Regions from separate parts of the Staphylococcus casei genome, predicted to be linked through region 2. Evidence: riboswitches for the same ligand, from Rfam matches in the RefSeq annotation. Region 2 holds a riboswitch; the other holds the start of a gene.
The links. A riboswitch is a leader RNA that binds a small molecule or an ion and turns the genes downstream of it on or off. The one in region 2 is predicted to bind S-adenosylmethionine.
Positions count from the first base shown of each region.

Region 1: it holds a riboswitch for S-adenosylmethionine, as region 2 does, so the genes downstream of both, metX (homoserine O-acetyltransferase MetX) here and QMO72_RS01770 (aminotransferase class I/II-fold pyridoxal phosphate-dependent enzyme) in region 2, are expected to answer to the same signal.

Region 1 is NZ_CP125718.1:12,757-23,930, reverse strand. It holds gene QMO72_RS00090 (macrolide family glycosyltransferase) at 1-841, shown strand, start outside; gene QMO72_RS00085 (adenylosuccinate synthase) at 946-2,235, opposite strand; gene dnaB (replicative DNA helicase) at 2,525-3,922, opposite strand; gene rplI (50S ribosomal protein L9) at 3,954-4,400, opposite strand; gene QMO72_RS00070 (DHH family phosphoesterase) at 4,397-6,364, opposite strand; gene QMO72_RS00065 (DUF2232 domain-containing protein) at 6,379-7,290, opposite strand; gene metX (homoserine O-acetyltransferase MetX) at 7,538-8,506, opposite strand; SAM riboswitch class I at 8,564-8,664, opposite strand; gene QMO72_RS00055 (AzlD domain-containing protein) at 8,796-9,125, opposite strand; gene QMO72_RS00050 (AzlC family ABC transporter permease) at 9,122-9,817, opposite strand; gene serS (serine--tRNA ligase) at 10,159-11,174, opposite strand, start outside.
Region 2 is NZ_CP125718.1:402,282-413,455, forward strand. It holds gene QMO72_RS01760 (PTS sugar transporter subunit IIC) at 1-816, shown strand, start outside; gene QMO72_RS01765 (aggregation-promoting factor C-terminal-like domain-containing protein) at 1,338-2,087, shown strand; SAM riboswitch class I at 2,224-2,332, shown strand; gene QMO72_RS01770 (aminotransferase class I/II-fold pyridoxal phosphate-dependent enzyme) at 2,400-3,557, shown strand; gene QMO72_RS01775 (D-lactate dehydrogenase) at 3,579-4,577, shown strand; gene copZ (copper chaperone CopZ) at 4,698-4,904, opposite strand; gene QMO72_RS01785 (heavy metal translocating P-type ATPase) at 4,954-7,338, opposite strand; gene QMO72_RS01790 (SulP family inorganic anion transporter) at 7,508-8,959, opposite strand; gene QMO72_RS01795 (ABC transporter ATP-binding protein) at 9,198-9,959, shown strand; gene QMO72_RS01800 (ABC transporter permease) at 9,949-11,174, shown strand, end outside.

The DNA of each region.
Region 1 (11,174 bases), 390 kb from region 2:
AACCGTTACATCGTTTAACCAAACTACACAAACGTTTGATGCTTTTACGAAACATTTAGCCACAACGCTTACTCAAGATGAAGTTGATAACGCAAATGCAGCGTTTGATGAATTGAAGCAACACGTTGAATCTACATATCATGTCGATGTGCCTTCTCGCTTTGAAGTCATGAATAACCCAGGTGATTTAAACCTATCTTATGTTATGGAAAAATTTCAAATAGACTATGCTTCTTTTGATTCACAGCGCAATTACTTTGCAGGTCCTTCAGTGATCCAGCCACAACCATCTGGTTTTATGGAGCAAATTGATCGTTCTCGACCTATCATTTATATTTCTCTAGGCACCATCTTTAATCAAAATATTGCCTTTTTCAATAAATGTTTTAAAGCATTGAGAGATTTAAATGTAACTGTAGTTGTTTCCATAGGCAATGAAAATCGTTTAGAAGATTTTGAAGACATTCCAGATAATTTTATACTTAAAGCATATGTTCCTCAAACCGAGCTCCTCCAACATACTTCATTATTCTTAACGCACGCAGGGATGAATAGCACAAATGAATCTATGATGATGGGTGTGCCGATGCTTGCATTTCCGCAGAGTGCCGATCAACCAGTTGTTGCTCAACAAATAGAAGACTTAAATTTAGGCCAACAATTAAATGCAGAAACGATGACACCTGAAATACTAAAACAAACTGTATTAGATATGTTAGGCAATTTGGATTATTACCAACACAATATAGACCAAATTAGAGATACTGAACCAAATCAGCGTCCAGGTTATGAATTAGCCGTAGATCGCATACTCGCATTTCGCGACCAAAATTGTAAGTAATTCATACAATTTAAGATAAACAAAAATACCTTGTAGATGCGCCAATATTGGCAACAGCTACAAGGTATTTTTTTGAATATCTTAACATGCTCGATTTATGTACTTTATACTTCCCATAAATCTTCTAATAAGTTTGTTTGATTACGGTCTGGACCTACTGAGAAGATTGAAATCTTCACATCACATAACTCAGAAATACGTTCTAAATAGTTACGTGCATTATCAGGTAACTCTTCTAAAGTACGGCAACTTGTAACATCTTCAGTCCAACCTGGTAATGTTTCAAAGATTGGCTTGCAGCGTTGTAAGTCTTTTAAGTTTGCAGGGTATTCAGTGATTTCTTTACCGTCTAATTCGTATGCAGTACAAATCTTCACATTTTCAAGACCTGTTAATACATCGATAGAATTGATAGATAAATCTGTAATACCACTTGCACGACGTGAGTGACGTAATACAACTGAGTCGAACCAACCTACACGACGTGGACGTCCTGTAGTTGTACCGTATTCACGACCAACTTCACGGATATGATGACCATCTTCGTCAAATAGTTCTGTTGGGAATGGACCATCACCAACACGAGATGTATACGCCTTACATACGCCGATTACTTTTGACACGAACGTTGGACCTACACCGCCACCTACAGTAACATTACCTGCAACTGGGTTACTTGATGTAACGAATGGATATGTACCATGATCGATATCTAACATAACGCCTTGTGCGCCTTCGAACAATACTTTTTCATCTGCAACAAATGCATCATCTAACACTTTAGCTGTATCTGTAACGAATGGTGCTAAACGTTGACCTGCAGCATAATATGTTTCAAAGATTTCATCAAATGATGGGCACGTTTTACCAAACATACCTTTGAAATAAGCTTCTTTATGTTCAATATTTTGTTTTAATAGTTTTTCAAATGTTTCTTTGTCTAATAAATCCGCTACACGAATACCGATGCGTTGTGCTTTATCTACATAAGCTGGACCGATACCTTTTTTCGTTGTACCGATTTTATTATCTCCGCGGCGTTCTTCTTCATATTCATCTTGTTTTAAGTGATAAGGTAAAATAACTTGAGCGCGATTAGAAATACGTAAATTATCTGTTGAAATACCTCTTTCATTTAAAGCGTCTAATTCTTTTAATAATGCGACTGGATCTACAACTACACCATTTCCGATAACTGCTAATTTTTCTTTATAGAAAATACCAGATGGTACTAAGTGTAATTTGTATGTTTCTCCACCAAATTTAATTGTATGGCCTGCATTGTTACCGCCTGAAAAACGTGCAATAACATCTGCTTGTTCTGCTAAGAAATCCGTAATTTTACCTTTACCTTCGTCTCCCCATTGTGTCCCAACGACTACGATTGATGACATATGAGCACCTCCAAGTTTTTCTCAATTAACCATTTCGTATTCTACCAATACAAAAGGCATAATGCAAACAAAAATCGAACATTGATTTTTCATCATTTTATAACTTTTTGAAATTCTTAAAAACTAAACGCACACGCTATAGACCTAGTCATACCAACCTTTTACCTTTAATTATCATAAGATTACGATACATACTTCCATTGAAACAAACGAACTGAATGCAAACAAAAACCGTACAATAAAACAAATTCAAGCATTATTGTACGGTAAAATTATTTTTTATCTTTTTTTATCCCATCTCTGCATGGGCATAATCTATATCGGTAAATTTATTGTATTGTTTCATAAAGTGTAACTTCACTGTGCCGGTTGGGCCGTTACGCTGTTTGGCGATTATAATTTCAATCTCACCATTATCGTCATTTGTTTGAGGTTCATAATTTGAATCATCGTCATCTTCGTCTTCGCCACGATTATAATAATCATCACGATATAAGAAGGCAACGATATCGGCATCTTGCTCAATAGAACCTGATTCACGAATATCACTCATCATTGGTCGTTTATCCTGACGTTGTTCCACGCCACGAGAAAGCTGACTCAATGCAATAACTGGACATTCTAGTTCTCTGGCTATCGCTTTTAACGTACGAGAAATCTCAGAAACTTCTTGTTGACGGTTATCTGAAAAGCGTGATCCACTACCAGAAATTAACTGCAGATAGTCAATGACAATCATATCTAACCCATGCTCTTGCTTTAAGCGTCGACATTTCGAACGGATATCCGTAATACGAATACCTGGTGTATCATCAATAAATATCTTTGTGCGTGATAGTTTACCTACTGCTATTGTAAAACGGTTCCAGTCTTCTTCTGTCATCATCCCCGTTCTCAAACGGTTGGAATCGACATTACCCGAACTACAAATCATACGTGTTGCTAGCTGATCAGCACCCATCTCAAGCGAGAAGATCCCTACAGAGAAATGATCTTCATGTGTGGCTACTTTTTGCGCAATATTAAGTGCGAAGGCAGTCTTACCTACAGAAGGTCGGGCTGCTAAAATAATTAAATCATTACGGTTGAACCCAGCAGTCATCTGATCTAAATCTCGATAACCTGTAGGTATCCCAGGTGTCTGACCACTATTTTGATCTAATAACTCCGCGTTTTCATATACGTCACCAAGTACATCACGAATATCTTTAAAACCGTCACTTTCACGTGTCGATGATAATTCTAATATACGTCGTTCCGCATCATTAAGTATCGTATCAAGTTCCAGTTCATCATTGTAACCATCATTTGCGATGCTATCAGCAGTTTGAATTAATTTACGCTTAGTTGCGTGTTTAAAAACAATCTCTGTATAGTACTGGATATTACGCGTTGTTGGTACATTGCTAGATAACTCAGCAAGATATTGTGGTCCACCCGCTTCATTCAATCGTCCTTCTTGTGACAATTGATCCATGATTGTTACCACGTCAATATCTTTATTGTCTTCGTTGAGATTCATCATAGCTCTAAAGATGTGTTGATGTGCGCCTCTATAAAAGGACTCAGGAAGCAAGACTTCCTGAGTTGTGTTAATCAATTCTGGATCTATGATAATGGCACCTAAGACAGATTGTTCAGCCTCATTGCTATGTGGCATTTGATTTTGTTCATACATTCCATCCATTACGATTACACCTCATATACTCAATCCGTTATTATTGTTCCACTGTGTGCACACGAATTGTACCTTCAACTTCTTTGTCTAGTTTAACTGGTACATTTGTATAACCCAATGCATGGATACCGTTTGGTAAATCCATTTTACGTTTGTCAATTTTAATATTATGTTGCTCTTGTAATGCTTGTGCAATTTGTTTTGTACTTACTGAACCAAATAATTTGCCGCCTTCACCTGTTTTAGCAGATACTTCGACTTCGATATTGCTGAGTTGTTCTTTTAATTTTTTGGCATCATCAATTTCTTGTTGACGTTCTGCTTCTGCAGCTTTATTTTTTCTTTCTAATTGTTTTAGATTGCCTGGTGTTGCTTCTACAGCGTAGTTATTTTTTAACAGAAAGTTATTTGCATAACCCACTGGTACATCTTTAACTTCGCCTTTTTTACCTTTACCTTTTACATCTTGTGTAAATATTACTTTCATGAATTTTCACTCCTACTCATTTGTTCTGTGATTGCTTCTTGTAATTGCTCAATCGCTTCATCGACAGTCACATCTTTTAGTTGTGTGGCTGCGTTAGTCAAGTGGCCACCGCCACCTAGCGCTTCCATCGTTAATTGTACATTAACTGCACCCAGTGATCGTGCAGACATACCTACGACATTATCTTCACGTCTAGCAATTACGTATGATGCTTCTACACCATCTAAACTTAACAGTTCATCAGCTGCCTGTGCAACTGTAACAGGATGATAGATTTTTTCGTCTGAACCATAAGCGATTGCAACACCGTGCTCTTGCAATTTCACAGTTTGAATTAACTCAGTACGATTAATGTAAGTATCGATATCATCTTTTAAGAAATGTTGGGTCAAAATAGTATCTGCACCATGTGCACGTAAATAACTCGCAGCATCGAACGTTCTCGAACCAGTACGTAAAGTAAAGTTACGTGTATCGACTATAATACCTGCAAACATCACGGTCGATTCTAGACGTGTCAGTCGTTGTTCGGTCGGTTGATACTCTAATAGTTCTGTTACAAGCTCTGCTGTGGAGCTCGCGTATGGTTCCATGTAGATTAACAATGGACTAGAAATGAAACTTTCACCACGTCTATGGTGATCAATAACGACTTTACGATTAGCTTTATTTAAAATATTTTCATCAATAACCATTTCTGGTTTATGTGTATCGACGATAACTAAAGTTGTCTTAGATGTCATAATATCCCACGCTTCATCTGAAGTAATGAAACGATCTTTCAACTCGGGCTTTTCATTCACTGCTTCCATGACTCGACGTAACGTTGGATCTATGTCTGATTCATTCAATACGATATAGGCATCTAAATTATTCATCATTGCAAAACGTGATACACCAATTGCGGCGCCTATCGCATCTAAGTCAGGACGTGTATGTCCCATAATGATAACTTTGTCGCCTTCCATTAAGATATCTTTTAAAGCATGTGAAATCACTCGTGCTCTTACGCGCGTACGTTTTTCCATAGGGTCAGTCTTACCGCCGTAAAAACGGACGTTCCCGTTCATATGCTTAATCGCAACTTGGTCACCGCCGCGACCGAGTGCTAAATCTAGACCTGATTGAGAAAGCTCTCCAAGATCAATTAAGTCCTCTGAACCTTCTCCAACACCAATACTTAACGTTAATTGCGCACGGTAACCCACACTTTTTTCTCGTAATTGTCCCAAAATACTAAAGTTAGAGGCCTCAATTTCATTTAAAATACGCTGATTTAAATAAGAAACAAATTGATCAGAACTATAACGTTTAAAGTACACATTATATTCTGCGGCCCACCTACTAATGACACGCGTTACCATAGAGTTAATCTCTGAACGCTGTGTATCGTTCATATTTTGAGTAATTTCATCATAATTATCTAAGAAAAGTGTTGCAATAATCGGTTTAGATTCTTCATACAATTCATGTGTTTGAACTTCCTCTGTTATATCGAAGAAATACAATACATGTTCGTTTTCTGAATATCGCACACGATAATGGTAATCATTTTCTTGAATTTCAATTTCTTGCGTTTTTTCTAATTGTTTTAAGATATTAGGATATACTTCATTAACTGGATCGGAAATCACATTACGAGTTAAACGTTCCGACATAAATTGGTTCATCCACTCTATGTTTTCATTCTCATCTAGGATGATCATTCCAATAGGTAAATTCTTAATTGTTATGTTATTGCCTGCTGAAATTTTCCCACCTAGATTATTTACATAGTTGTCTAATTTCTGTAAAGCCTGCCTTACCATAAATGCTGTCCCGATAATTACAAACACTAATACAACCGTTGCAATACCTGCAATCAATTGATTAAATATAAACCAAACAACGACAAGTGCAATTGCTGTTAGTGCCATAATAATAAATGGTAAAACCAAAGCTTTTTTAGTGGATTGACGGTTCATTCTTCCACCTCAAATCATTTTTTAATGATACTTTTTAGATTAACACATAAATCTATAACACCCAGCAAACTTACAATGTGTGTGACTGGCATCAATATTGTCCCTATCACCATCAATACAACTGTAAGTGCAGGCGGCATGGATTTAGCTTTACCAAAAAAGTGAATAACACTTAATCCCTGAATATACATACATAATGATAACACAATTTCTAAATTTAATACGGTACTTTGGAATGTACCCGGTTGGGCGGCAAACATAACACAAAGCAATACAATTATATAAATAAATAATAATGAACGCTTCATTTGCCATGCATATAATGGTTTGAATATTGGTGTAGCAATCTTGAATTTACGTAAAATTGGAAAAGTGATAATTAAATTGATTAATACGAGTAGAAATACTGCAAAAACTACATAACTCGGTAGTTGCACCGAAACTTGACGGAAGCCTTCTGCAAGCATTTGTTTATAGTCTGCGCTCGCTCCAGATTCTGAAATAAGATGATACAATTGTTGTTTCACTGGCTTCATAATTGTTGTTGCTTTTGGCAATTTATCAGATACTTGTAAGACCATAACTGCAATTAATGAGACTATACTGATATATGTAGTTGTAATATAAAGTATACGCTCTTTAGACGTACGTTCTTTTAATAATTGGCCTACAACGAAACTCAAGACGAGTACGAGGACCATGATAGTTAATACAAAAATATTACCCAATAAAGTTGTTAAAATAACTGTAATAACCGCTGTTATGCCAAATGTTTCTAAAGATTTATGCCATAAGATAATGCCTGGTATTGTTGCAAAGAGACTTAATACCAGTCCAAGCGGTGGTAATATATGTAAAGCTAAAGCGACTATGATTAGTGCTAATGTACCAAGGATAGCTGCCTTAGGATATATTTTTGAAAACAAATTCGCCACTCCCATACTATTTTTGACTATAACTTCTATTTTAACCTCTTTAAAACTTTTTCACAATTTTGTCGCCCATATTAATTAAAGATTAAAATAAATTGCATTAGTCTGTGGTTGCTTATGGTTCATTCACATAAAAATAGGACGACAAGTAATAACCATGCATAAAATATGCCCAGTTATGCCCAGTATAGTTACTGTTTGTCGTCCTGTACGTCATTTTATTTAGCTTAATCAGGCAATATCATTTTCTTTTAAATTGAGAAACTTTTAAGAAATGATATAAATTAGGTGCCCAGTCATTAAAATTAAGCAAGAAACCGTCATGCCCGACATTATCTGGCACAAAAAAGTGTTTATGATATTTAAAGCGCTCCCCTACTGCACGTACAAGGTCATCTGGATAAAGCAAATCATCTGTAAATCCCATAGTCATAACTTTCGTATCTAATTGCCTAAACACTGTGTCCACGTCATTACGCCCTCTATCTACATCATGACTATCCAAGACATCCAGTAGTGTTAAATAGCAAGCTGCATCAAAGTAATCTTTAAATTTATCGCCTTGGTGTTTTTGATAAGCCACGACTTGGTCTGGTGTAAAACGCTTATCATAACTTTTAGATGAACGATAAGTTAAGAAACCCAACTGTCTTGCAATACTCATACCTTCCTTGCGATTCAAATGAATAGACTGTCTCGCAATTTGATTAAAGGCACGGCTATACGAGGAAGTTCTATCTGTAGCAGCAAGAATCACAGCCTTTTCAACAACAAATTTACGGTTGTACAATAATTCCACTGCTTGCATGCCGCCTAAAGACCCACCGATAAGAATATTAATTTTTTGATGTCCTAATGTTTCAATACCCAATTCTATGGCGCGTACAATATCACGTAACGTAAGATGTTGTGGGAAATCTTCATCAGTTAGCGCTGAACTTGAACCATACGGGCTACCTATTACATTAAATGTTAAAAATTGATAATCATGTATTGGCATATAACCACCATCAATAATTTCTCTCCACCAACCGGGGTTTTCACTTGTTCCATAAGTTAAATGGTTTCCTGTTAACGCATGGCATACTACGACAAGCGGTTGTCCTGCTAATCCAACATGCTCATATCGTAACTTTAGGTTAGAGATTGTCTCACCTGACTCTGTTGTAAATGGCCCTAATTCTAATGTATCAACCGTATAATTCGTCATGATTTACCCCCTACTTAATAAAAAACTCCTCACCCATTATAAGTAAGAAGTTAATCATACTTATCATTCGAGTCTCTCGTTGGTTTTAGCACCGTACTTAAAATAGCCGGTTGCTGAAGCTTCACGGGGCCAAATCCCTCAGCTTCTCGAAATAAGATTTGATTTTAATTGTATATATCTCAGTGTACTAAATATCATTCCCTAATAAACATACTTGAAATAAAGAAATTTCATAATTTTCTAATTATTGTTATTCTAACGGATATTACGACTTACATCAATGAAATAATTAAAAGAACCATCGTATAATTGCTGTAATAATAATTCCACTAATGATCGTAATCGTTAGACTTCTAGTGTATAGAGCAATCAAAATGGTTGGAATCATCGTAATTAAGAATGGCACGTTCAAATTATAACCCATACTACCTTCATGTTGTTCTATCGCTCCGTCAATAACCAACGCTGTAAATAACGTTATCGGAATAAAAGATAGCCATTTTACTGTCTTTTCAGATAAACGTATCTTGGATATCATAACGAATGGTATTACACGTGTAAGCCATGTCACAATACCACACAATAAGATAATCATTAGCATATGTAGTGTAGTTGTCATCGATCCATCACCACCCCTAAAGCAGCAGTTAGTGTGGCTGCAAGAATAATTGCTATATATGACGGCATTATCAAACTAAATAAAAGCATCATAACAATGACGCACACGATTAATACAAGATAAGTCTTAATGTGTGAGCGTTGGATGGTTTCAAACTGTGAAATTGCTAAAAAGATAAACATAGCAGTAATTGCGAAATCGAGACCTAATGCATCTGGATTATGTATGTATTTACCAAAAACTGCGCCTACAATCGACGCAAGCGTCCAAAATAAGTATGCAGTGATGTTTAACCCGTGTAACCAACGGTCATTAATTTTTTCACCTTTTAGATGTGGTGTAATCGCAACACCAAATGTTTCATCTGTAATTAGCGTTCCAAGGCCTAGCCGGTTGAATAATCCATAGTTTTTATAACTTGGAGCAAGCGTCATACTCAGTAGAAACATTCTAGAATTAACAATAAAAGTAGTTAATATAATCGCCGAAATGGGTGTTCCTGATATGACTAACGCACAAATAATAAACTGTGCTGCGCCAGCATAAATGACAAGACTGAGCAAAATAATTTCTAGTAAACTAAAACCTGAGGCTATTGCCACAATACCAAATGACAACCCCACTCCTGCATACCCTAACAACGTAGGTATACATTCTTTAACACCTTGTCTAAACGTTACATGTGGCTCCACAGCCTCACTCCTTTATATTAAAATAATAGCTGTATTCTAATATAAAGTATAAACAACATTCAACGCCTTTACACTACCGTTTGTGTGACGGAAGACAAGTGGTTGTGTAAAAGCATTGTTTTACCGCCTTATTTTAGGTTTCGGAATTTTCTGTAAATGTTTAGACTACCCTATCTTTTTCTCTAGCACTTCGTCTGTTTCTCTTCTGATTCGCTGCTTTATTTTTGCTATTTTTATAATTTTTTATGTATTTACACCTCCCCCACCCTACCCTGCAAAATAAAAAACCACACGACAAGGGGCGTTGTCATGCGGTTCTTAGTATTGCTTTATTATATTTATTAAACTGATTGAATAACTGTTTTACCACCCATAAATGGAACTAATACTTCTGGAATTGTTACTGAACCATCTTCATTTTGATAATTTTCAACTATAGCAGCAAATGTACGTCCAACTGCTAAACCACTACCATTAAGTGTATGGACTAATTCTGGTTTTGAATTTTTATCACGTTTGAATCGAATATTCGCTCGACGCGCTTGGAAATCAGTAATGTTTGAACAAGAACTTATTTCTTTATAATCATTATAGCTCGGTAACCAAACTTCTAAATCATAGGTTTTACTTGCGCCAAATCCAATATCTCCTGTGCATAAGTTTACACGACGATAAGGTAAACCAAGTTCTTCTAATATTGCCTCTGCATGTCCCGTCATTTCTTCAAGTGCTTCCCAAGAGTCTTCAGGTTTTTCTACGCGTACCATTTCAACTTTATCGAATTGGTGTAAACGAATAAGGCCTCTTGTATCACGTCCAGCAGAACCCGCTTCACTGCGATAACAAGCTGATTGTGCTGTGAATTTAGCTGGTAGTACATCTGGATCAATAATTTCATTACGATAGTAGTTTGTAAGTGGCACTTCAGCTGTTGGAATTGTATATAAGCCTTCCTTTTCAACTTTAAATAAATCTTCTTCAAATTTAGGCAATTGACCTGTACCATACATTGAATCTGCATTTACTAATTGTGGCACCATCATTTCAGTATAACCATGTTGTGTAGTATGTTTTGTAATCATGTAATTCATTAACGCTCTTTCTAATTGTGCCCCTTCACCTGTTAAGAATACGAAGCGCGCACCTGAAACCTTAGCAGCACGTTCAAAATCGACCATTTTTAACGCTTCTACTAAATCCCAATGTGCTTGGGCTTCAAAGTCAAATGATCTTGGCGTACCCCAACGCTTAACTTCTACATTATCATCTTCTGTAGCACCTTCTGGCACTTCATCTTGAATGATATTTGGAATACGAGATAATTTGTCATTAAGCTCTTGATCAACTTGGTTTAAAG
Region 2 (11,174 bases):
GCGACAGCAGTCGTTGCGAGTTCTGCGTTTGTTGGTAGCGGTGCAGCACAATTTAAAGATGGTGTGTGGATGCTGGTAGGGGTTGGGGATTTAATTAACACAATGATTACAGCTGCAATTGCAGTATTCTTTATATTAGTGATAGGAGAACGATTTGGTAGTTTGACTTTAATTATTTTACCTACGATAGTTGGCGTATTAGCCAGCCTTATTGGTGTTCTTATACTTCCATACATAAAATTAATTACGACAGGGATAGGGAACCTTGTCAATTCATTTACTGAATTACAACCTATATTAATGTCGATGCTCATTGCACTGGTGTTCAGTTTTATTATTATTAGTCCGATATCTACGGTGGCAACGGCATTGGCTATAGGGATTAGCGGGCTTGCGGCAGGCTCTGCATCTCTTGGTATCGTTGCATGTGAAGGCGTGCTTGTTGCAGGTACAGTTAAGATTAATAGATCAGGTGTGCCAATAACAATTTTCTTAGGTGGCGTTAAGATGATGATTCCCAATATGGTGAGGCATCCTATTATCTTATTACCGATATTTACTACTGCGCTAATTACGGGCTTTGTAGGTGCATTGATAGGCATAGGAGGAACAAAAGAATCAGCAGGCTTTGGAATTATAGGACTGGTTGGTCCGATAAGTGGATTTAGATTTATGGATCATCCACCATTATTAAGTTTACTACTCGTATTTATCGCATTCTTTGTAGTTCCATTTGTTAGTGGTTATTTAGTGAACGCATTCTATATGAAAGTATTAAAATTATATGATAGAGAAATATTCAAATTCTTAGTTTAAAATGTAAAGTTTGTTAAGAGAAGAAATTTTTATACTTCAATACAAAAGGGTAAAATTACTCAAAAAGGCTACGTGACAGTAGCCTTTTTATATTTTCTTAATAAATTAATTACAAGCATTGCACTAAAATATAATTTTTCTGTCGAATTTTTATTTTACAATTATGTAACAAAAACGTTTTCTGTAATAATTCAGAAAATAATTTATTATTTTTAAAAATGTAATTAAACACTTACGCGAAAGGGTTTATACACAAAATCAGAGTGGAAGAAAATAATTTAGGCGTTATAAAACAAAACGAAAAGGTTTCCAATATTACAAGAGGACATTACTTTTGTAAAGTTTTGTTATACAAGTGTAATATAAATCAACGAAATTTATGGTATATTATTTGTGGCGAAAAAATAGCGCATAAAAAAATTAAACAATTTTGGTAGATATGTTAACTAGCAGATACGATAAATAATTTAACGAAAATATAATTTTACTTACAAAAGATTTAAATGGAGGATTTTTTTATTATGAAGAAGACAATTTTAGCATCATCATTAGCAGTAGCATTAGGCGTAACAGGTTATGCGTCAACAGATCACAATGAAGCACACGCTTCAGAGTCAAATATTGACCAAGGTCATTTAGCTGAATTAGCTCAAAGTGGAGCTGCTCAATTAAACGAAAAACCATTACACGCTGGTGCGTACAACTATGACTTCGTATTAAATGGTTACGAATATACTTTCACTTCAGATGGTAGTTCATGGTCATGGAAATACGATGTAGCAGGTGCTCAAAGTACAACTTCTCAAAGCACAGCTTCACAAGATGTAAGTTCACAAGCTTCATCAAACACTAATGAAACAGCAGCTAGTGAAGTTCGTTCACAAGCAACTACAAAAACAACAAACGTAGAAGCAGTTGAAGCGCCTAAAGCTTCATCAAACTCTAACGTTCAAACAGCTCAAACAAGTACTGCAACTAAAACTTATGAAGCTGCAAAAACTACAGCTGCTTCAACTGGTGGATCAGTTAAATCTCAATTCTTAGCTGCTGGTGGTACAGAAGCTATGTGGAATACAATTGTAATGCCTGAATCAAGCGGTAATCCAAATGCTGTTAACGAATTAGGTTACCAAGGTTTAGGTCAAACTAAAGAATCATGGGGAACTGGTTCAGTAGCTACTCAAACTAAAGGTATGCTTAACTATGCTAAAGAGCGTTACGGTTCAGTTGACGCAGCACTTGCTTTCCGTTCTCAAAATAACTGGTGGTAAGATTTAAGTAACTAAATGTTCAACATTTAGTCCTATATATCAGAGAGTGTCTCTTAGGAGGCACTCTCTTTTTTATCTATAGATGATTGACAAGTATGAATATTCTGATAAAATTATAGTTAATTTAATAATGACAAACTTATCCAGAGAAGTTGAGGGATTTGGCCCATTGATACTTCAGCAACAGACTTGCATGTCGAGTACTGTGCTTCGTCCAACAAGTAATATGACTTGAAAGATAGGTGACATGTGAAAGCTATATGCCACTTTAAAAGGTATATAGCTTTTTTATTTTTATAGGAGGGCATAAACATGGTAATTTCTGATAAATTAGCTCAAATTCCTGATAGTTATTTTGGGAAAACAATGGGACGTAAAGTAGAACATGGTAGTAAAACATTAATTAATATGGCAGTGGGCATCCCAGACGGTGAGACACCCCAAGGTATTATCGACTGTTTGAGTGAATCAATACGGATTCCAGAGAATCAAAAGTATGGCGCGTTTCATGGTAAAGATAGCTTTAAACAAGCCATTGTCGACTTTTATAAACGGCAATATCAAGTTGATTTAGATAAGGAAGATGAAGTTTGTATATTGTATGGCACAAAAAATGGCTTAGTAAATTTACCGCAATGTATTGTTAACCCTGGGGAGTATGTTTTGCTACCTGATCCAGGTTATACAGATTATTTAGCTGGTGTATTATTGGCTGATGCTAAGCCACACGCTCTGGTACTTAAAGCACCGTATTACTTACCAGAATGGAATAAAGTAGATAAAGAAGTTTTATCAAAGACGCGTCTAGTTTATTTGACTTATCCTAATAACCCAACTGGTTCAGTTGCTACACAATCGATATTTGATGAAGCTGTAGCTCAATTTAAAAATACAAAAACTAAAATTGTGCATGACTTTGCGTATAGTGCTTTTGGTTTTGATAATAAAAATCCAAGTATACTTCAATCTGAAGGTGCCAAAGATTTAGCTATTGAAGTATTTTCTTTATCTAAGGGATATAACATGTCTGGTTTTAGAGTAGGGTTTGCGGTTGGGAATAAAGAAATGATACAAGCCTTGAAGAAATTTCAAACACACACACATGCTGGGATGTTTGGTGCACTTCAAGATGCCGCTACATATGCATTAAATCATTATGATTCATTTTTAGAAACTCAAAATGAAACTTTTAAACGAAGAAGAGATGAATTTGAAAAGAAATTAAAAGAAGCTCATATTCCTTTTGAACCAATGAGGGGTGGCATTTTCTTATGGTTACAAACACCTAAAGGATACGATGGAGAAGCGTTTGTAACGTATTTATTACAAGAACAGTCTATTCTAGTGGCCCCAGGTATACCATTTGGTGAACAAGGGAGGAATTATGTAAGAATTTCATTAGCCCTTAACGATGTAGAGTTAGTGGAAGCAGCGAAACGAATCCAGTCATTAAAACATTTATATCAATAAAACATTAGGAGTGAAATGATTATGACAACGATTAAATTATTTGGAGTGAGACCAGAGGATATACCCTATATTGAAGCATGGTCTACACAGCGGGCGGTAGAAGTTGATTTAGACAAAGATTTGCTTACTATAGATACAGTTGATCGCGTTAAAGGCTTTGATGGTGTATCTTTGTCTCAACAATTGCCATTAGATGAGGAAGTGTATAAAAAATTGCATGAATTTGGTATTAAGCAGATTGCCCAACGAAGTGCAGGGTTTGATTGCTATGATTTTGAGTTAGCTAAGAAATATGATTTAATCATCTCTAATGTACCATCCTATTCACCACATTCTATAGCTGAATACACGGTATCTCAAGCGTTGAATTTAATTCGTAATTATAATGATATTCAACAGAAAACAGCAGAGTTTGATTTTAGATGGCAACCTGAAATATTATCGCGTTCTATGAAAGATTTAAAAGTAGCGGTGATTGGTACAGGACGAATTGGGAGCATTGTTGCGAAAATTTTTGCTAAAGGCTTCGAAACGCAAGTCGTTGCTTATGATATTTTCCCCAATGAAGCGTTAAAGTCATTTTTAACATATGAAACAAGTATTAGTGAAGCTATTAAAGATGCTGATATTGTGACAGTACATATCCCAGCGAGTAAAGAAAATAACTATTTATTCAATGATGCGTTATTTAATCAATTTAAAGAAGGTGCAGTATTTATTAACTGTGCCCGAGGTACGATTGTTGATACGAAAGCATTAGTAAATGCACTTGATAACGGAAAAATTAAAGGCGCTGCACTTGATACCTATGAAGGTGAAAAAGGTTTGTTTCCAAGTGATCAACGCGAGGGTACATTTGAAGATGAGTTGTTAAAACATTTAATAACGCGTCAAGATGTTATTGTATCACCACATATCGCATTTTATACAGATGCGGCTGTGGAAAATTTAATCGTTGATGCATTGGATGCAACGATAGAAGTATTGCAAACAGGGGATACGCAACTACGTGTGAATTAAAATAGCTAAAGCATCAACGTGCAGTGTATGAATGATTAACTTATGAAAAGCAATTATAAATAAAAAATGGTGATTACATCTTCAATATGTAATCACCATTTTACTTTATATTGAGTAAGGTTATTTTACGTCGTAACCTTGATCCTCGATTGCATCTTTCATATGAGCGAATGCTACTTTATCATCATCGTAATTGACATCGACATTTCCTTCTGAAAGATTGACCGTAGCAGTTGATACACCGTCTAAATTTGTTAGGGCAGATTCCACAGCCTGTTTACAGTGGTCACAACTCATACCTTCAACAGTAATTGTTTCTGTTTTCATATTAATCACCTCCTTAAATTCAATTGACGCATGGCTAATATTATTTTAACTATAACTTCATGCGTTTTAAGCGTAATGCGTTAGTGACAACACTCACTGAACTTAAAGCCATTGCAGCGCCGGCAACCCATGGTGCTAGTAATCCAATTGCAGCGATAGGAATACCAGCTATATTATAAGCGAGTGCCCAAAATAAATTTTGGCGAATATTACGTATTGTAGATTTACTAGCAAGAATTGCTTTGGGTAATAATAATAAATCGCCACCTAGAATAGTTACATCAGCTGCTTCAATTGCTACTTCAGCACCTGTGCCTATTGCAATACCAATATCAGCTTGGACGAGTGCAGGTGCATCATTTACACCATCACCAACCATAGCTACAGTTTTACCGGTATGCTGTAATTCATTAATCTTTGAAGCTTTTTCTTCTGGTAATACTTGTGCAATAACAGTATCGATATTTACTTGTTTTGCGATGGCTTGTGCAGTACGTTCGTTATCTCCAGTTAGCATGGCGACGTTTATACCTAAGTTATGAAGTTGTTGAATTGCTTTATTGGCTGAATCTTTAACGGTGTCAGCAACGGCGATGACTCCTCTTAATTCATCATCTATTGCAATAAGCATTGCTGTTTTACCAGCTTCTTCATATTTAGTCATTTGTGACTCCATTTTATCAATAGATATAGATTGCTCAAGCATAAATTTACGGTTACCAACATACAGTGATTTACCATCAAATGTAGCAGTTATACCATGACCAGGTATAGCTTCAAAATAATCGACATCTAATAATGTGATTTGGTTAGTATGTGCATATTGCACAATTGCTTCTGCAAGTGGGTGTTCAGATCCTTTTTCTGCACTAGCTAACAATTGCAATGTTTCAGTATCACCTTCGAAATCAGTGACGACTGGTTTACCATTGGTGATAGTACCAGTCTTGTCTAGGACAATTGTATCAATGTTGTGTGTGCGTTCGATATGTTCGCCGCCTTTAAATAAAATACCATTTTCAGCAGCTTTTCCAGTTCCTACCATGATTGAAGTAGGTGTTGCTAAGCCTAGTGCACAAGGACAGGCAATGACAAGTACTGCAATCGATGCTACAAGTGCGGGTTCAAATTCACCATATTGAATCAGTGTAATCCATACAATAAACGTAATTAGTGATATACCAACTACAATAGGAACGAAATAACTAGAAATAATATCTGCTAAACGTTGGATTGGCGCTTTTGAACCTTGGGCGTCTTCTACGACTTTAATAATAGAAGCAAGTGCAGTATCTTTACCTACTTTAGTAGCTTCAATAGAAATTGAGCCATTCTTGTTCATTGTTGAACCAATGACTGTATCATTCGTTGATTTTTCAATAGGGATAGATTCACCCGTTAACATAGACTCGTCAATTGAAGTGTTACCTTTGATGACTTTCCCATCTACAGGGACTTTCTCACCAGGTTTAATGATTAGAATGTCACCTTTGACGACTTCATGCAAAGGAATCATTTGTTCTTCATTACTTCGCAATACACGTGCTTCTTTCGCTTGGAGGTTGAGTAATTCACTTAAAGCGTGAGTTGTTTGTGACTTAGCGCGTGTTTCTAAATATTTACCGAATAGAATTAGAGTAATTAATACAGCACTTGTTTCAAAATATAAATGCGGTGCATAATTTTGGAAAGTGAGCCATTTAATCATCTCATAAATACTATAGAAATATGCAGCGCTTGTTCCTAAAGCGACAAGTACATCCATATTTGCAGAACCATTGCGTAAGTTTTTATAAGCGCCAACATAGAATTGCCAACCAATTATAAATTGTACTGGGGTAGCAAGTGTGATTTGAAACCAAGGGTTCATGAAAATATGTGGTATGGGCAAACCGAAAAGGTGCACAAGCATTGTTAATAATAAAGGCGCAGTTAATATAGCTGAAATAATAAGTTTAATACGTTTATGGCTTAATTCCTGTTTCTTACGAGAATCTTTTTCTGTTGTTTCACGTTTCGGTTGTGCATCATAACCAATTTTTTGAACTTTTTGAATTAAATCTTCTACAGACACTTCATTAGGATTATAGGATATCACAGCATTTTCAGTTGTTAAGTTGACATTAGCTGAAGTGACCCCATCAGTTCGATTGAGCACCTTTTCTATTCTATTTGAACATGCTGCACATGTCATGCCTATCACATCTAGTTCAGTTTTTTCAATATGCACGCTGTATCCTGTTTTTTCAATGTTTTTAGTGATATCTGAAATGTTCGAAGTGTGGGGATTGTATTCAATCGTTGCTTTTTCAGTTGTAACATTAACATTTGCATCAACATCACTCATTTTATTTAAATTCTTTTCGATACGATTTGCACAAGCAGCGCATGTCATTCCTGTAATATCTAATGTTGTTTTTTTTCTATCTTCCATATATAGCCCCTCCTTTATAGTGAATAGTATTAATTTTGTGTTTATGTGTTATCTCAATGTTTAATATACCCCCTAAGGGTATGAAAGTCAATTGACATGTTTTATAAAAAAAGAGATTAAGCTATGCAAAGTTTTTAAAATTTTGCATAGCTTAATCTCAGTCGTTATTTTAAAGTAGGTGTTGTTGATTTACTTTGCTTAGTTCAGAAACAATCTTTCTACTGTCTTTGTTTAAATGTTGTACATAAATGGTATTGTTCTTTTTATTATAATTTTCAATTAAAGTATCGATGGCATTGACTGCGGAATCATCCCATAGATGTGCATTGCTAAAATCTAAATAGATGATTTGATTTCTTAATTCCAAGTCTAATTGGTTCATCAAAGCATCTATAGAGACAAAGAAAATTTGTCCTTTGATTTGATAATGGATAGCTCCATCAATTTCTTTATATTGGACTACAACGTTAGAAATCTTTGTAGCAAAGCATAGCGCACTAACGATGACACCGACAATAACGCCTAAAGCAAGGTTATTAGAAATTAATACGATAGCAACGGTTAAAATCATTACAAAAGCATCCGTACGTGGGGCCTTCCTTATAAATTTAAATGAGCGCCAATCAAATGTTCCAACGGAAACCATAATCATGATGCCTGCAAGAATTGGCATAGGTATTTGTACAACCCACTCTCCAAAAACCATAATTAAAATAATTAAAAATATGCCTGCTGTAAATGTAGATAAACGTGTAGTTGCACCAGAACGAACATTTATTACAGATTGACCAATCATCGCGCAACCACCCATGGCACCGAAGAAACCGGTAATCATATTGGCTACACCTTGACCACGTGATTCTTGGTTCTTATTACTATAAGTATCTGTTGCTTGATCTACGATGCGAGCGGTAAGTAAACTTTCTACGAGTCCTACAATTGCCATAGATAGTGCATAAGGGAAAATAATTTGTAATGTTTCAAAATTGAATGGTACATCAGGTACAAAGAAGTGTGGTAATGAACGTTTAATTTCACCTAAATCACCAACTGTCTTAACATTAGCGCCACTGACGATTGCAATTGTCGTCAACAACACAATTGCAACAAGAGGGGCAGGTATTCTATTGAATACACGTGGTAATAAATAGACAATAAGTAGGGTAAAGATAACGAAAAGATATGTAGGGATAGAAATACCAAAGATATGCTTAAGCTGTGTCATGAATATTAGAATTGCTAAGGCATTTACAAAACCAATCATGACAGAGTTTGGAATGAATTTCATTAATCGTCCTACTTTTAATATACCAAATATAATTTGGATAATTCCCATTAATATGGTGGCGGCAAGTAAATATTGAACACCATGATCTTTCACTAACGGTACGATGACGAGTGCGACAGAACCTGTCGCTGCAGAAATCATAGCGGGCCTACCACCGACAAATGAAATGACTACTGCAATAATAAATGAAGAATATAAGCCTACCATAGGGTCTACGCCAGCAATGATTGAGAAAGAAAGGGCCTCAGGAATCAATGCGAGTGCGACTACAATACCAGCTAATATATTAGTGCCGGGCGCAGTGAACCATTCTTTTTTAATTTTATTTAACATATCTAATACTCCTTTTTTAATTTGAACTAAGCTATTATATCATATGAAAAAAGTAGTGATTGAAATAATATAATAAATATTTTGAGGATAAAATGAGATATTTTGAAACGAAGTTTTATGAATGATGTATGTGACAACTTTGTCATTTGAATCATCGTTTTTGTTAGTTGTAACAAACGAATCTAATTCAAAATTAAGCTATGATAAATATATATAAAACGAATGAAGGAGTGAATATATGTCTATATTAAAAGTTGAAGGGCTAACTAAAAAGTATGGTAATAGACACCGACAGCAAGAAGTACTAAAAGGTATTGATTTTTCTATTGAACAAGGCGAATTTGTTACGATTATGGGGCCTTCAGGATCAGGCAAAACGACATTATTAAATGTGTTAAGTTCAATTGATTATATTACCAGTGGCACAGTAGAAATCAATGGTCACAAGATAAATAAAATGAGTAATAAAGCTTTAGCAGATTTTCGAAAAAAGGAAGTAGGCTTTATTTTTCAAAATTATAGCGTGCTTCATACATTGACAGTAAAAGAAAATATTATGTTGCCATTGTCGATACAAAAGATGTCTAAGAAGGTGAAAGAAGAAAGTTATAATGAGGTAACGGAAGCACTAGGGATTAAAGATTTAGGTGATAAATATCCAAATGAAATTTCAGGTGGTCAACAACAACGAACAGCTGCTGCCCGTGCATCTGTACATAAACCAGCAATTATTTTTGCTGATGAGCCTACAGGTGCTTTAGATTCTAAGAGTGCACAAGACTTACTAAATAGGCTTGAAGATATGAATAAAAATATGAACGCAACGATTGTTATGGTGACGCACGATCCTGTAGCAGCAAGTTATTCAAATCGAGTTATCATGTTAAAAGATGGCAATATCCATTCAGAAATATACCAAGGCGATGATTCTAATCAAGTATTCTATAAAAACATCATTCATATGCAAACAGCCTTAGGTGGTGTGACGAATGAATTTTAATCAAATTGTATTAAAGAATTTCAGTAAAAATATACGACATTATGCGATGTTCATTTTTTCGTTAATTGTCAGTATTGTATTATTTTTTAGTTTCGTTACATTAAAATATACAGATAGTATTAACAACGAAAATTCAATGAAAGTTATCAAAAAAGGTTCAGAAATCGGTGCTAATTTTCTGTTCTTTATTATTGTTGTTTTTCTATTGTATGCTAGCCATTTATTTATAAAGCGTCGTACACGTGAATTTGCGTTGTACCAATTGATTGGACTAACTAGAAAAAACATCATACGAATGTTATTTATAGAACAGTTCATCATGTTCTTTGTTACAGGAATTATTGGTATGGTGATAGGGGTATTTGGATCGAAAATTCTTTTGATGATTGTACTTAAAGTGCTAGATATAAATACAAGTGTGTCGCTATCATTTCAGTTTCCAGCAATCTTACAGACATTTATTTTGTTAATTGTTTCGTTTGTACTCATACTCATACAAGGATATTTGTTTTTACGAAAACGTAGTATCTTAGACATGATAAATGATAATTCGAAAAGTGAAGCGACCAAGCCTAAAATTACAATTATAGAAGTGATTTTAGGTGTGTTAGGCATTGTTATGATTGGCTTTGGTTATTATATGTCGACAGAAATGTTTGGTGAATTCGCTCATATTTTTATGTTTGTACCGTTTATTATCTTAGCTTTAACAGTGATAGGTGCATATTTATTTTTTAGAAGCTCGGTGTCACTGATATTTAAAACGTTAAAACGCTCTAAACATGGTAACGTGAGTGTTACTGATGTAGTATTCACTTCTTCAATCATGCATAAAATGAAGAAAAACGCGCTATCTTTAACAATTATCGCTATCATTTCTGCGGTCACTGTTACAGTCTTATGTTTTGGAGCTATTAGTCGATCGATGATTGATGATACTGTTAATCAATCATCACCACAAGATTTTAATTTTATAAAAGCAAAACAAGCTGAGCAATTTGAAGATAAATTAGAACAAGCGCATATTCGTTACACACCTGTATATAAAGAATTGTCAGAAGTTAAAGTTTTGAAAGATGATTTCTTTAAAAAATCAATGAATTATAATGCTACAGATGAAATCTTTATCACTAGCAATAAATATTTCAATGATAAAGATATTGTGGGCAATCATGCGAAAATGGTGAATTTCGCTACTTCTTCTAGTTTACTGAA